2 linked regions of the Haloferula helveola genome follow. The protein of the gene in region 1 binds, or shares a complex with, the protein of each later gene. Links are inferred from orthologs where the notes say so. Each region holds a gene or a part of one and is shown on either strand. Other genes may lie near its edges.

The links.
Region 2: the proteins of nuoD (region 1) and nuoB are in contact, whole or in part, in a cryo-EM structure (PDB 6KHJ), measured with the Thermosynechococcus vestitus proteins. The link is inferred for Haloferula helveola from one-to-one orthologs. Residues at the interface, in WP_011057128.1 of Thermosynechococcus vestitus: Pro17, His18, His19, Pro20, Ser21, Met22, Val25, Arg27, Met29, Thr31, Ile38, Asp39, Cys40, Glu41, Pro42, Val43, Ile44, Gly45, Tyr46, Leu47, His48, Arg49, Gly50, Met51, Lys53, Ile54, Asn57, Arg58, Pro65, Tyr66; in WP_011056552.1 of Thermosynechococcus vestitus: Leu46, Met47, Tyr48, Thr50, Ala51, Cys52, Phe54, Ile55, Glu56, Ala58, Ala59, Ile61, Gly62, Ser63, Arg64, Phe65, Asn76, Pro78, Thr89, Thr91, Lys93, Met94, Ala97, Leu101, Met123, Phe124, Ser126, Asp127, Ser128, Tyr129.

Annotation. Positions count from the first base shown.
Region 1 is NZ_AP024702.1:5,152,569-5,158,840, reverse strand. The notes cover bases 1,233-4,013. They hold nuoD (NADH dehydrogenase (quinone) subunit D), read right to left. Parts: upstream 3,358-4,013; coding sequence 2,107-3,357; downstream 1,233-2,106. Other genes in these bases: HAHE_RS19590 (hypothetical protein), read right to left, coding at 3,486-4,013; HAHE_RS19600 (thioredoxin-like domain-containing protein), read right to left, coding at 1,401-2,087; HAHE_RS19605 (NAD(P)H-dependent oxidoreductase subunit E), read right to left, coding at 1,233-1,375. In the rest of the region: NADH-quinone oxidoreductase subunit NuoF, read right to left, coding at 1-731; more of HAHE_RS19605, read right to left, coding at 800-1,232; more of HAHE_RS19590, read right to left, coding at 4,014-4,169; protein translocase subunit SecD, read right to left, coding at 4,246-6,272.
Region 2 is NZ_AP024702.1:4,124,922-4,131,308, forward strand. The notes cover bases 394-3,289. They hold nuoB (NADH-quinone oxidoreductase subunit NuoB), read left to right. Parts: upstream 394-1,519; coding sequence 1,520-2,059; downstream 2,060-3,289. Other genes in these bases: dapF (diaminopimelate epimerase), read right to left, coding at 394-581; trpA (tryptophan synthase subunit alpha), read right to left, coding at 609-1,403; HAHE_RS15575 (NADH-quinone oxidoreductase subunit C), read left to right, coding at 2,065-2,634; HAHE_RS15580 (rhomboid family intramembrane serine protease), read left to right, coding at 2,663-3,289. Also shown: more of dapF, read right to left, coding at 1-393; more of HAHE_RS15580, read left to right, coding at 3,290-3,412; HAHE_RS15585 (hypothetical protein), read right to left, coding at 3,413-4,246; UDP-glucose 4-epimerase GalE, read left to right, coding at 4,372-5,373; HAHE_RS15595 (prepilin-type N-terminal cleavage/methylation domain-containing protein), read left to right, coding at 5,458-6,141; HAHE_RS15600 (prepilin-type N-terminal cleavage/methylation domain-containing protein), read left to right, coding at 6,148-6,387. UniProt on the Escherichia coli protein: NDH-1 shuttles electrons from NADH, via FMN and iron-sulfur (Fe-S) centers, to quinones in the respiratory chain. The immediate electron acceptor for the enzyme in this species is ubiquinone.

The sequences.
Region 1 (6,272 bases):
ACGTCGCCGGAGACGCAAAGAATCCGCGTGCCCGTGTTCCGGGGCACACCAAGCTTCGCATACTCCTCGCCACCCATCTTGACGATGTGCTTCACGTGGCACAGCGACTCGACGTTGTTGACGATGGTCGGGCACATGTAGAGCCCGAGCGCTGCTGGGAAGTAGGGAGGCTTGATCCGCGGATACGCCCGCTTGCCTTCGAGCGACTCGATCAGGCCGGTCTCCTCACCGCAGATGTAGGCGGCCGCCCCACGGTGAACGTAGATTTCGACATCGAATCCGGAGCCGAGGACGTTCTGTCCGACGAAGTTCTTCTCGCGAGCTTCCTCGATCGCCTTCTCAAGGATCTGGGCGGCCTCCGGGAACTCCTCCCGAATGTAAATATAGGCGACCTTGGCTCCAACCGCGAAACAGGAGATGACCATGCCCTCGATGAGCTGGTGCGGATCCTGGTGGACGATGTAGCGGTCCTTGAAGGTTCCGGGCTCCGACTCGTCGCAGTTGCAGATCAGGTAAACCGGCTTGGTGTTGTTCGGCGGGATGAAGGTCCACTTCACGCCGGTCGGGAAACCGGCTCCGCCGCGACCGCGCAGGCCGGACTTCTTCACCTCCTCGGTGATCGCCTTCGGCTCCATGCCGAACGCCTTGCGCAACTCCTCGTAGCCACCGTCGTTGAGGTAGCAGTCGATCGACGGATCCCAGCCCTCGCGATCGACGTTGCGGAAGATCATGCGGTATTCCCGCGAGTCAGGCTGCTTGCCTTCGGTGTATCGGATATCGCTCACGTTGGAGAGAGGTCTTATGCTTTCGAGTAGCGGTCGAGCAGGTCCTGGGCCTTGTCGGCACCGACCCCTTCATGGAAGTCGTCATTGACCAGGCAAACCGGCGCCGTGCCGCATGAGGCGAGACACTCGGCGAACTCGACCGACCAGGTTCCGCACGGTGAAACCGCAATCGGATGGTGATGGGGATCCAGCGACTCACGGTCGATGCCGGTGATCTCGCAAAGCTTGTCCATCAGTTCGTACGAACCTCCCATCGCGCACGACAGCGTGCGGCAGACACGCACATGGAACTTGCCGGGAGCCGACTGTCGGAAGCCCGGATAGAAGGTCACTACCTCAAGCACCTTGACCGGCTCGATGCCAAGCCGGTCGGCCGTCCAACGGATCGCTTCGGCGGACAGGAAACCGTGGTGGTGCTGGATGTAGTGGAGGATGGGCAGCACTGCCGATCGCTTCTGGTCATCGGGGAATTGCGCCAGCCGTTTTGCGGCCTCGGCCTCAAGTCCCTCGCTTGCTGCGAAGGGAGGGAAATGCTTGGTGCCGGGTGTTTCCGGCGACGCGGTGTTCTCTTCGAGAATGGACGATGACATGACGGTGATTGGCGGGCGGGCGGGGCTACTTCAGCAACGAGCCGAGGTGCTGCATCACCACGGTCGGCCCCATGTAGTTTTTGCCCTCGTAGCTGGACTTGATGATATTCCCTTCGAGGTCGGTAAGGACGAGATTGGGGATGCCGCCACCAGGGTGCTTGAACTTCGAACGGAAGCTGCCGACCTTCGAGAGCTTCAGATGCGGCCACGCCATCTTCTTGCTCGTGGCATACTTCGTCATCGATGCCTCGTCCCGGTCGGAAGTGACGAGAATGATCTCGAACTCGTCGCTTTTCTTCTCGTCGTAGAACTGCACCAGCGACGGGGTGAATCGTTGGCAGGGCCCGCACCACGAGGCGGTGTAGTAGAAAAGATAGTACTTCGTCGGCTTCGTGGCGTCCTCACACGGAGCGAGCTTATCGCCATCGAGACGGAGCAGGTTTCCCTCGAGCGTTTCGTCGAACACGCTCTTCGGCGCATTGGGATCCACCCACTCGCCGAGCCGCTCCGCGCTCTCGTCGGACAGTTGGGAGGCCTTGAGCCGGGCGGTCTTACCGTTGTTCAGACGGAAAACGCCAACCTTCTCGCCGCCTTCCTCGACGACTTCGACAAGGGTCATGTTGGCCGTGCGGCCGTCAGCACTGGTCCAGGTTTCGGCCGATACAGCCAAAGAGCTGGCGAAAAGAAAGGCGAGGATGGGGTACGTTTTCATGTCACGACAGATAGCGGCGTCAGCGGTCGCATTCGCCCATCACAAAGTCGAGAGAGCCCAATATGGCGGGAATGTCAGAAACCATGTGCCCCGGGAGCAGCTTCGAGCAGATCGACAGGTTGCAGAAGGAGGGGCTGCGGATCTTCAGGCGGTTCGGAACTCCGCCCCCGGTGGAATGGATGTAGAAACCGAGCTCGCCCTTGGGATTCTCGGCACCGAAATAGACTTCGCCCGCCGGGGCGTCGATGCCCTGGGTGGCGACAATGAAGTGGTGGATCAACTCCTCCATCGACATCAACACGCGCTCCTTCTCAGGCAGCATGCCCTTGGTGTGGGCCAGATTGACCGGACCGTCGGGCATCGTGTCGAGAACCTGGCGGCAGATCCGGATCGATTGCCGCATTTCCTCCATCCGGACGTGGTAGCGGGAGTAGCAATCGCCCTCTTCGGCGATCGGCACATCAAAATCGTAGTTCTCGTAGCCAAGATACGGATTGTCCTTCCGCAGGTCGCGGGCGACGCCTGAGCCACGCAGGTTCGGGCCGGTGATCCCCCATGACACGGCGTCCTTGGCCGGGATCACGCCGATGTTGGCCATCCGCTCGATGAAAATCCGGTTTTTGTCGAGCAGCTTGCCAACCTCGTCGATCGTCACCGAGCACTCGTCGAGGAACTTGCGCACGGATGCCTCGAAACCGTCGGGCATGTCGCGCAGCTGTCCACCGACGCGGGTGTAGGAAGTGGTGAAGCGGGCGCCGGTAAGCTGCTCGCAGAGATTGTAGACCTTTTCGCGCTCGGTGAAGGTGTAGAGGAAGACGGTCATCGCGCCGACGTCCATCGCGCAGACTCCGACCCCAAGCATGTGCGAGGAGATCCGGGCCAGCTCGCAGCAAAGGACCCGCAAGGCCTGACCGCGGGGCGGGAGCTCCCATCCCATCAGCTTCTCGACCGCGCAAGCGTAGGCGACATTGTTCGCCAAGGGCGCGAGATAGTCCAGCCGGTCGGTGTAGGGCACGAACTGGTTGTAGTGCATCGCTTCCGCGATCTTCTCATCGCCGCGGTGCAGGAAGCCGATATCCGGATCCGCCTTCTCGATCACCTCGCCGTCGAGTTCGAGCACGAGCCGCAGCACGCCGTGGGTGGCAGGGTGGGAGGGCCCCATGTTCAGGACCATCTTCTCACCCATCATATCGCTCGTCTCCGCGTGATAATCTGCGGCTTTCGAGGCGACATCCGGCGCCTGATAATCGGTCGTGGAAGAGCTACTCATAAGGATCCCGGCGGGAGAAATGAGGCCCCAAGACCGGGGTCCGGGCAAGGGGTTTGTGAAATTTTTCACAAAGTAGGCCCGAACCGCCCCCGGGAGTCGCCGGAGGCCTGCCAAACCCCGGGCTCCGCTCAGAAATTCACCTCGAACCAGAGCCCGGCGTAGAGACGGGTCGAGGCATCCGAGTCCAGCGCCACGGAGGTGCCGACGAAGGGGGTGAACGCGACGTGGCGGTTGACGCCGTAGGTCCAGCTCAACCGGGCAAAGAGATCATTGGCCCCGCTGCGCCCGTAGAAGCCCGAGGTGCCGCTGATACCGCCCAGAAGGGTGATGAACGAATCGTCTCCCGTGGGTTTCGACCATGCGGCCTCGACTTTGCCATACCAGCCACTCGCCCCACTGTCGTATTGAAAGGCTCCGCCGATCCGCCAGTCGTCGTTCGGATACCAATTGTAGAATGGCCCGACAGCGACACCGTCGTCGAAGATCCGGTGGTCGTAAGATGATAGCGAGAGATCCATGCCGGCGTCCCACGACTCGGCCTCGTAGACGATGCCGAAGAATGCCGAAGCGGCCTCAAAGTCCCCCGAGCCGGTTCCGGTTCCATACCAACCGCCGATCTCGAGCAGCCACTCGTCACTGAGCGCGACCTCCGCTCCGAGTTGGACCTCCACGAGTCCTTGCGAGAGCGAGAACCCTCGGTCGATGAACTCGCTGCGGAAACCGGTAAGGACCTCGATGCCGTAGGTCAGTTCGTCGTCATCTTGGGCAACCGCGGTTGCCGGAAGCAGCAGGAGGGGAAGCAGGCGCCTCATGCCGGAGGATGCTGCGCGATCGGCCTTTCGAGGGAAAGACCGAATCACGCAGGTGTGGGGAGACCGGAAAGCCGGATCAGGTGTTCGCGGCGGTTTCGCCGGCGAGGCTGGCGTCGAGAACCTCGCGACGGAGGTTGCGACCCTTGCCACGGCTCCACCAGTAGACGATCGGCGAGGCGACGAAGATCGACGAGTAGGTGCCGACGATCAGGCCGACGAGAATCATCGTCGAGAAGTCACGCAGGGCAGCGCCGCCGAAGATGGCGAGGATCGCGACCGTGAAGATCGTCGTCATGGAGGTCAGCAAGGTACGCGAGAGGGTCGCGTTGATCGCCGAGTTCATGAGATCCTTCACCTTGCCGCGCTCCGTGAGCAGCGATTCGCGGATCCGGTCGAAGACGATGATGGTGTCATTGATCGAGTAACCCGCGATCGTCAGGATCGCACCCACATGAATCAGCGATAGCTCGCCTCCGAAGAGCACGATCAATCCGACCGCGATGACAACGTCATGAACCACCGCAACGATCGCTCCGATCGCGAAGGAGAATTCGAAGCGGATGCTGATGTAGAGCATGATCGCGACCAGCCCGAGCCCGAGAGCGATGCAGGAGTTGACGAGGAACGCCGAGCCGGCGGTTGCGGACACGCTTTCGGTCGTCACGTCCACCGCGAACTTCGTGTCACCGGTGTCTTCACCGTTTACGACGACCGGCACGCGCTCCTGGAGAACCGGGAAGGCAGCACGCAGGGTTGCCTCAACCTCCTCGGCATCTTCCGTGGCGCAGCGGATGCTGAGTAGTTCGCCGCTGTTCGGGATGTTCTCTTCCTGAACCATCGGCTTGGCGGCCGTATCGAGATCCTTCAGCGCGTTCTCGGCATCGGCGCGACGGATACCTTCCGCGTCTTCATCGAACTTGAGGGTCAGCAGGGTGCCACCGGTGAAGTCGACACCGAGGGCAGCAGAGCGTTTCCAAGCAAACCCGCCAATTGCCGCGACGAAGAGCAGTGTGGAAATCACGAGGGCGATCCGGCGCTTGCCAAGGAAGTCCCAGTGGGTCGAGCGGAAGAGGTTCAGCAGCGAAAGGTTCTTCAGCATTCCCGAGTCGGTGCCCCAGCGGAAGAACACGCGCGTCACGAGAATCGCCGAGAACATCGAACCGAGCAGACCGATGGTCAGGGTAACCGCGAAGCCGGCCACCGTGCCGCTGGCCTTCCAGAACAGGATGACCGCAGTGAGAAGCGAAGTGATGTTGGAGTCGAAGATCGCCGAGAACGCCTTCTCGTAGGCGGTGTTGATCGCATTCGCCAGCGACTTGCCGTGCTCGAGTTCCTCACGCAATCGCTCGTAGATCAGGACGTTCGCATCGACGGCCATACCGATCGTCAGGATGATGCCCGCGATCCCCGGCAGGGTGAATGTGAAGCCGAACATCGCCATGCCGCCGAAGATCAGGACCGAGTTCACGGCCAGCGCGATCAGAGCGATGATGCCCGCCGTCCGGTAGTAGATCAGGATGAACAAGGCGGTCAGCGAGAGACCGATCAAAGCTGATGTCACCCCTTGTTCGACCACCGCGCTACCCAGACTCGGAGAGACGGTTCTCTCTTCGTCAATGACCAGGGCATTCTTGAGCGGATTGAGGAGTTGGCTGGCGAGCGTGCCCGCTTCTTCAAAGCTGTCCTGACCCATGATGACGAAGTTGCGGCCAAGGGGCACGCTCTGCACCACGGGAGCGGTGATCACTTCGTTGTCGAGAAGCACCGCGATCCGGTCAGCACCGGCGCGCATGTCCTTCGTGAGGTTGGTCATCTTGTCGCCACCTTCGCCGGTCAGCTTGATCCCGACCTGGTGATCGCTGCCCTGGGTTTGAGGCCAGGCGTCAGCGATATCGGCGCCGTCGATCGCTGTCCGTCGGCTGAGCAGGAGATACTCGGTGAAGAGCTCGCCCTTGCGATTCTCTCCCTCATGCTTGTAGGCCCGGTAGCCGGGAACGACTTCCTCGCCGTTGAACACCTTCTCGGCGAGTATCGGGCTCTGCGGACTGACCTCGCGGAGCTCAAGCTTGGCGACCTTCTGCAGCGTTTCCCGGATGTCGTCGG
Region 2 (6,387 bases), 1.0 Mb from region 1 along the record:
ATCGCGATGTGCCCGGGGCTGAGGACGGTGGCGAAGTTGGCGTTGGTGCCTTTCGGGGCGAATCGTTCGTGATTCCGGATGGCGCGGCCGTGGCGGACCACGTCGGTGTTCTCGAGGTCGTCGACGTAGGCCACGACGTGGGGCACGCCGGTGTTGACGCTGTGAAGGGTGGCGTCGAGGCCGTCGACCGAAGCGCCGCTGTCCATTTGCAGGTCGACCGGGTCCGACATCGCGATGCGGATGTTTTCATCGACGATCTCCGCGGCCAGCGTGCCGGCGATCGTTTCGAACGTAACCTGATCGGGTGCTTCTTCCATTAGGGCGGCGGTGAAGCGGCCGAAGCAGCGGGCACCATTGCCGCACATCTCGGCTTCGCCGCCGTCGGCATTGTAGTAACGGAACTTGAAGTCGGCACCGTTTTCGGCGGGCTCGACCGCCAGCAGTCCGTCGGCTCCGACGCCGCGGTGGCGGTCGCATAGAAGCTCGATCTGATCGCCGGTGAGGTTCAGCGAAAGGTCGCGGTTGTCGACCACGACGAAGTCGTTGCCGGCACCGTTCATCTTGTAGAAGTGCAGTAGCATGGGAGCTGGGAGTTGCAGGGCGAAGGATTACGCACCGTGAGTGGCATCGATCAAGGGTGCGACGAATTCACGGACCGCCTCGGCGGCGCGGTCGGGGTGAAGTTCAATCTGTTTGACGATGGCCGAGCCGACGATCACCCCGTCGCCGGCTTTCGCAACCATGGCGGCCTGCTCGGGAGTCGTGATTCCGAAGCCGACGCAGACCGGCGTTTCGGTGTGGGCGGTGATCCGGGCGACCTGGTCGGCGATCTGATCGGACGGTGCTCCATGGGCGCCGGTGACGCCGGTGCGGGAGAGCGCGTAGATGAATCCCTCCGAGCCGTCGGCGAGAAGCGTGACCCGTTCGTCCGGGGTGGTCGGAGCGATCAGGCGGATGTGCCGGAGACCCTCACCGCGGGCGAGTTCGGTGTTCTGCGCGGCCTCGTCGGGCGGCAGGTCGAGCAGCAGGATGCCGTCGGCCCCGGCCGCGGCGGCATCGGTGTGGAACTTCTCGTAGCCGTAGGTGAAGACCGGGTTGAGGTAAGTGAAGAGCACGATGGGCGTGTCGTGGGTCTTCCGGAACTCGCGGATCAGGTCGAGGACGCGTGGCGTGCTCATGCCGGACTTCAGGGCGCGGTCGGCGGCGAGTTGGTTGACGATGCCATCGGCCAGCGGGTCGGAAAACGGCACGCCGAGCTCGATCACGTCGGCGCCGGCGTCGGCGAGTGCGCGGACGACCTCCAGCGAGGCGTCGAAGGACGGGTCGCCGGCGGCGACGTAGGCGACAAAGGCCTTTTTCCCCTCGGAGCGCAGGCGGGCGAAAGTGGCATCGATGCGGTTCATGGGCGGGCGGGGGTGATAGGGCCGGAAGCGGCATTTGGCAATCTTGGGGAGCTTGTGAAAACTTTCACAAACCGCTTGAGGGTCCGCTGGGGGCGGGGCAATGTCGCCCCGCAGCCATGGTTTCCGACAACAGTCAGCTCGCCCACGCGGCCTACGACTCCAAGATCGAGGGCAACGTGATTTTCACGCGCGTCGATGCCGCCATCAACTGGATGCGGAAGAACTCGATGTGGCCGATGCCGATGGGCTTGGCCTGTTGCGCGATCGAAATGATGGCCTCGGCCTGCTCGCGCTTCGACCTGTCGCGTTTCGGGATGGAGGTGATGCGATTCTCGCCGCGTCAGGCCGACGTGATGATTGTGGCGGGCACGGTGACCTACAAGATGGCGCTCGCGGTGAAGCGGATCTGGGACCAGATGCCGGAGCCGAAGTGGTGCATCGCGATGGGCGCGTGCGCGTCGAGTGGCGGCATGTATCGCAGCTATGCGGTGCTGCAGGGGATCGACCGCCTTATCCCGGTCGACGTTTACATTTCCGGCTGCCCTCCGCGTCCCGAGGCTCTGATCGAGGGACTGATGAAGGTTCAGGCCAAGGTCGAGGGCGTGAAGGCCATCGAGGAGCAGAAAAAGGAATTCTTCGAAGATCTTTCCTCCTGAATCCGATGTCGGCCGTCAAAGATTCCGAATCCCTGAAGGAGAAGTTCGGCGACAAGGTCGTCGAGACCGTCGAGTTCCGGGGCGAGCACACCGTGGTGGTCGAACTGTCGGCCCTGGCCGAAGTGCTGGCGACCGCGAAGAACGATCTCGGCTACGACTTCCTGCTCGATATCTCGAGCCTCGACCACTTCGGAGAGGACCCGCGCTTCGAGATGGTTTACGAGCTGGCGACGACCGATGATTCCAAGCATCTGCGCATCCGCGCCAAGGTGGGCGAGGACCAGGAAGTTCCGACCGCGGTGAAACTCTGGGACGGAGCCGAGTGGCACGAGCGTGAGGTCTACGACATGATGGGCATCCGTTTCGCGGATCATCCGGATCTGCGTCGCATCCTCATGTGGGAGGGCTACCCGTTCCATCCCTTGCGCAAGGATTTCCCATTGGCCGGTCGCCCGAGCGAGATGCCGGACGTCGCCTTCACCGGAGTCGCGCCACTGGAAGGCGGGCCGTTTGTGACGTCCCCGGGAAGCGGGGATCCGGTCAGCCGCGAGCCACGCTCGCGCGAGATCGACTGATTTCCCGGTTTTCGAAAGCCTCCGAGCCATGCACCGTCCCGACTTCATGAGCGGACGTGTGTCCAGATGGCGGGAACTCGGGGACGATGTGTTGGCCGCGAAGGCGACGCTGCTGCTGGTGCTCGTGCTAACCGGGATCCAGCTCGGGATCGCGATGCTCGGTGGCGTCGATGGCGTGCCCGCTATCTACCAGGATTTCGGGCTGAGCCGTGCCGGCATCCTCAGAGGTCAGATCTGGCAGCTCGCCACCCATGGCTTCCTCCACGGGGGCTGGTTGCACCTCGGTTTGAATGTCGCGGTGCTGCTGGCGGTGGGGACCCGGATTGAGCGGATCGGAGGCTTCGGATTGTGGTGGCGGGTGCTGCTGGCCGGGTTGTTGGCCGGCGGTGCCATGCATCTGGTGCTCGGAGGGGCCGGCGAATCGGCGCCCTGTCTCGTCGGCGCTTCAGGTGCCGCGGTCGCGGCGATGCTGTGGCTGACCGGAGTCTCGCCGGGCTCGAAGATGTGGCCGGTGCCGTTGTCCGGTCAAAGCCTGGGCTACGGGCTGCTGCTCTCGGCAGGACTGCTGGCGATCATGAATCCCGCCCTTGGTGTTCCGTTGCTCGGCACTTGGGGCGAACACGCCGACACATGGGCGCGGGGATCCCTGTTCGGTGCCTCGCATGCCTGCCATTTCGGAGGAGGAATGGCAGGCTTTCTGGGTGCCCGCTGGACCTTGAGGCCGCGGGTCACCCTTGAAAAACTCCAGCGTGATCGAAGACGCCGGGAGGGAGCCTGATCAGCGGTTCTTCCGCTTCTGGTTCCAGTTCTGCAGAGCCTCTTTCTGCTTCTGATAAGCTTGGGCCTGCTGCTGGCGGGCGTTCGACATCGCGTTGCGAAGTTGCTCATTCCGCTGCTTCTGGGCCTGCACGGCGCTGTTCACCGGCTTGTTGTAGCCTGACCGCTGGACGTTGTTGTTCTGCGGCGGATTGTAGTTCTGGCGCGTACGCTGGTTGTAGTTCTGCGGAGGCTTCGGTTGCGTGACCTGGGGCGAGAACCGGCCCGGCGCCACCGTTTGTCCTTGGTAGTTGTTGCCCCGGTTGGCCCGGCTGTAGGCGTTCCGCAGCTGCTGGTTGCGGATCTGCTGGTTGGCCTTCGCGACTTGGAAGTTCGACGCGGCACGGGCGCGGGCATTCTGCCAGTTGGCGGATGCTACGGCTTGGTTCAGCCGGACCTTTTCCGCCCATTGGTAGTTGCGCGCCTTCAGCAAAGCGATCCGGTCCTTGTAGCGATCGATCTGGTTGTAGCGGACATTCCTCGGAGGAGGGCAGGTGCCGTGACCGCTCCATCCGTAGGGGTGGGGGACATGGTAGACGGGCTGGGGGCAATAGCCGCTCGGATAGTAGCCTCCCAGCCAAGGGTCGTAGTAGGCGCTGCGGCTGCGGTCGTAGTAGCAGCGCACCTTCGAGTCATAGAACCAGTTGTCGCTGCTGGTGTGGATGAAAGCCGTGCCGCCGCCGCTGTAGCCGTAGGAGTCGGCGTAGCCGTAGCCGCTGGAGTAGGGGTCGTAGTAGCAGGAGCTGAAGAGCCCGGCGCCTGCCGCCACGAGGGCGATTTGGAAAAGTCGTTTCATTTCGGTCAATGGGACGGTTCGGATGTGGCGGATATTCAACGAAATTCGCGGGTCATCCCCGCTGGGCGGGGTTGACAGGCTGGAAGGCGGTCCGTTTGCTCGCCGCAGCAAAATCCCCGAATCTGATGTCAGCGTCCATACTTGTTACCGGCGGTGCCGGCTACATCGGCTCCCACACCGTTCGCCTGCTCGCGTCGCAGGGATTCCGGATCGTGGTGCTCGACAACCTCGTCTTCGGGCATCACGACGCGATTGTCGACGAATCCGTGGAGTTGGTGGTCGGTGAAATCGGAGACCGGGCGCTGCTTGAGCGGCTGTTCGACGAGCACGGTTTCCAAGCTGTCGTCCACTTCGCCGCTTACGCCTACGTCGGTGAGTCGGTTACCAATCCACTCAAATACTACCGCAACAATACGGCGGAGCCTCTCACCTTGCTGGAGGTGATGCAGGACCGGGGCTGCAAGAATTTCGTCTTCTCTTCGACCTGCGCAACTTATGGGGTCCCGGCGGCGATTCCGATCACCGAGAGCAATCCGCAGGACCCGATCAATCCCTACGGCAGAAGCAAGCTGATGCTCGAGTGGGTGCTGCGCGACTGCGAGCAGGCATGGGGCCTTAAGAGCGCCTGCCTCCGGTATTTCAATGCGAGCGGTGCCGCGGATGACGGCAGCATCGGGGAGGATCACGACCCGGAAACCCACCTGATTCCCCGCGTGCTGATGGCCGTGACCGGTGAAATCTCCCATGTCGACGTCTTCGGGACCGACTACCCGACGCCCGACGGGACCTGCATCCGGGACTACATCCACGTCGCCGATCTGGCCGATGCCCATGCCAAAGCCCTTTCCTATCTTGCCGATGGCGGTGACTCGGTCCGCTGCAATCTGGGAACCGGCGTCGGGGTTTCCGTGAAGGAAATCATCGAGGCGGTCGAAGAGGTCACCGGAAAAGAAGTGCCGGTGAAATACGGCCCTCGACGGGAGGGTGATCCGCCGCAATTGCTTGCGGATCCCCAATTGGCCAAAGACGTCCTCGGCTGGGAGGCAGCGCACAAAGACGTGCGGGATATGGTTCGCTCAGCTTGGGCTTGGATGAGCGGCCCGAATCAAGGACACTATCGAAAATAAGGGGATGCACGTAATCGCGATGTAATCACATTCCCGCTTGCTTGCGCCCAATAAATGAGCTCAATTTCCCTAAACCCAACGTTCATGGACATCAAACCTCACCTTTCGCGCAAAGGCTTCACATTGGTGGAGCTTTTGGTCGTGATTCTGATCATCAGCATTCTCCTGACCATCGGTTCGGTCGCGCTGCGCGGCAGCGGTGGCAAGGGGGTTTCGACCGCGATCGCCGCGACCGAGGCGCTGTTTGATGAAGCCCGTTCGGTAGCGGTCGGAAAAGGGACCAATACCCGGATCCTCATCGATATTGATGATGCGACTTCCGAGTCCTATCTGCGTCGAATTGCGATCGCTTATGAGGAACTTGATGACGACGGCAAGCCGACCGGCGATTGGAAGCTCTCCAGCCGGGCCTACACACTTCCGGACAAGGTGTTCTTCAGCCGCACCTTCAGCCGCCCCGACCACGATGGTGCCGGTGGCTCGCTCGAGGAAATGAACCTGACGGGCGCCGGCGGCTTCTACGACGGCAAGTATCTTTACTACGAGTTCAACTCCGAGGGCATCTGCACCACGGGCCTCTCGGGCAGCAACTACACCGGGCCGAGCTTCGTGATCGGAAGCGGCGCCCGGGCGATGGGGCAGGATCCGAAGACCACCAGCGAAGGCAGGCGGGATTTTGCGGGCTTCGTCATTTGGCGCAACGGTTCAACCTCGGTGTTCCGTGACCCGACCCAGATCATCGGCAACTCCGACCCCCAAACCTTCTAACTTATTATGCGTATCCCTCAGCTGAAGAACCGGGGTGGTTTCACCCTGATGGAAACGGTCATCGCGATCGGTGTGCTCGCATTGCTCCTGACGGCCTTCCTCGCGGTGTTCGCGCCCGCTGCCCAAGGCATTCGCAAGGCGATCAGTGTCCAGGAAGCCGACCGGCTCGCCTACGCGCTGGAACGGGAACTCGTGACCCTGCGCTCGGACGACACCGACGACTTCGATACCGGCTTCGAGAAGGCC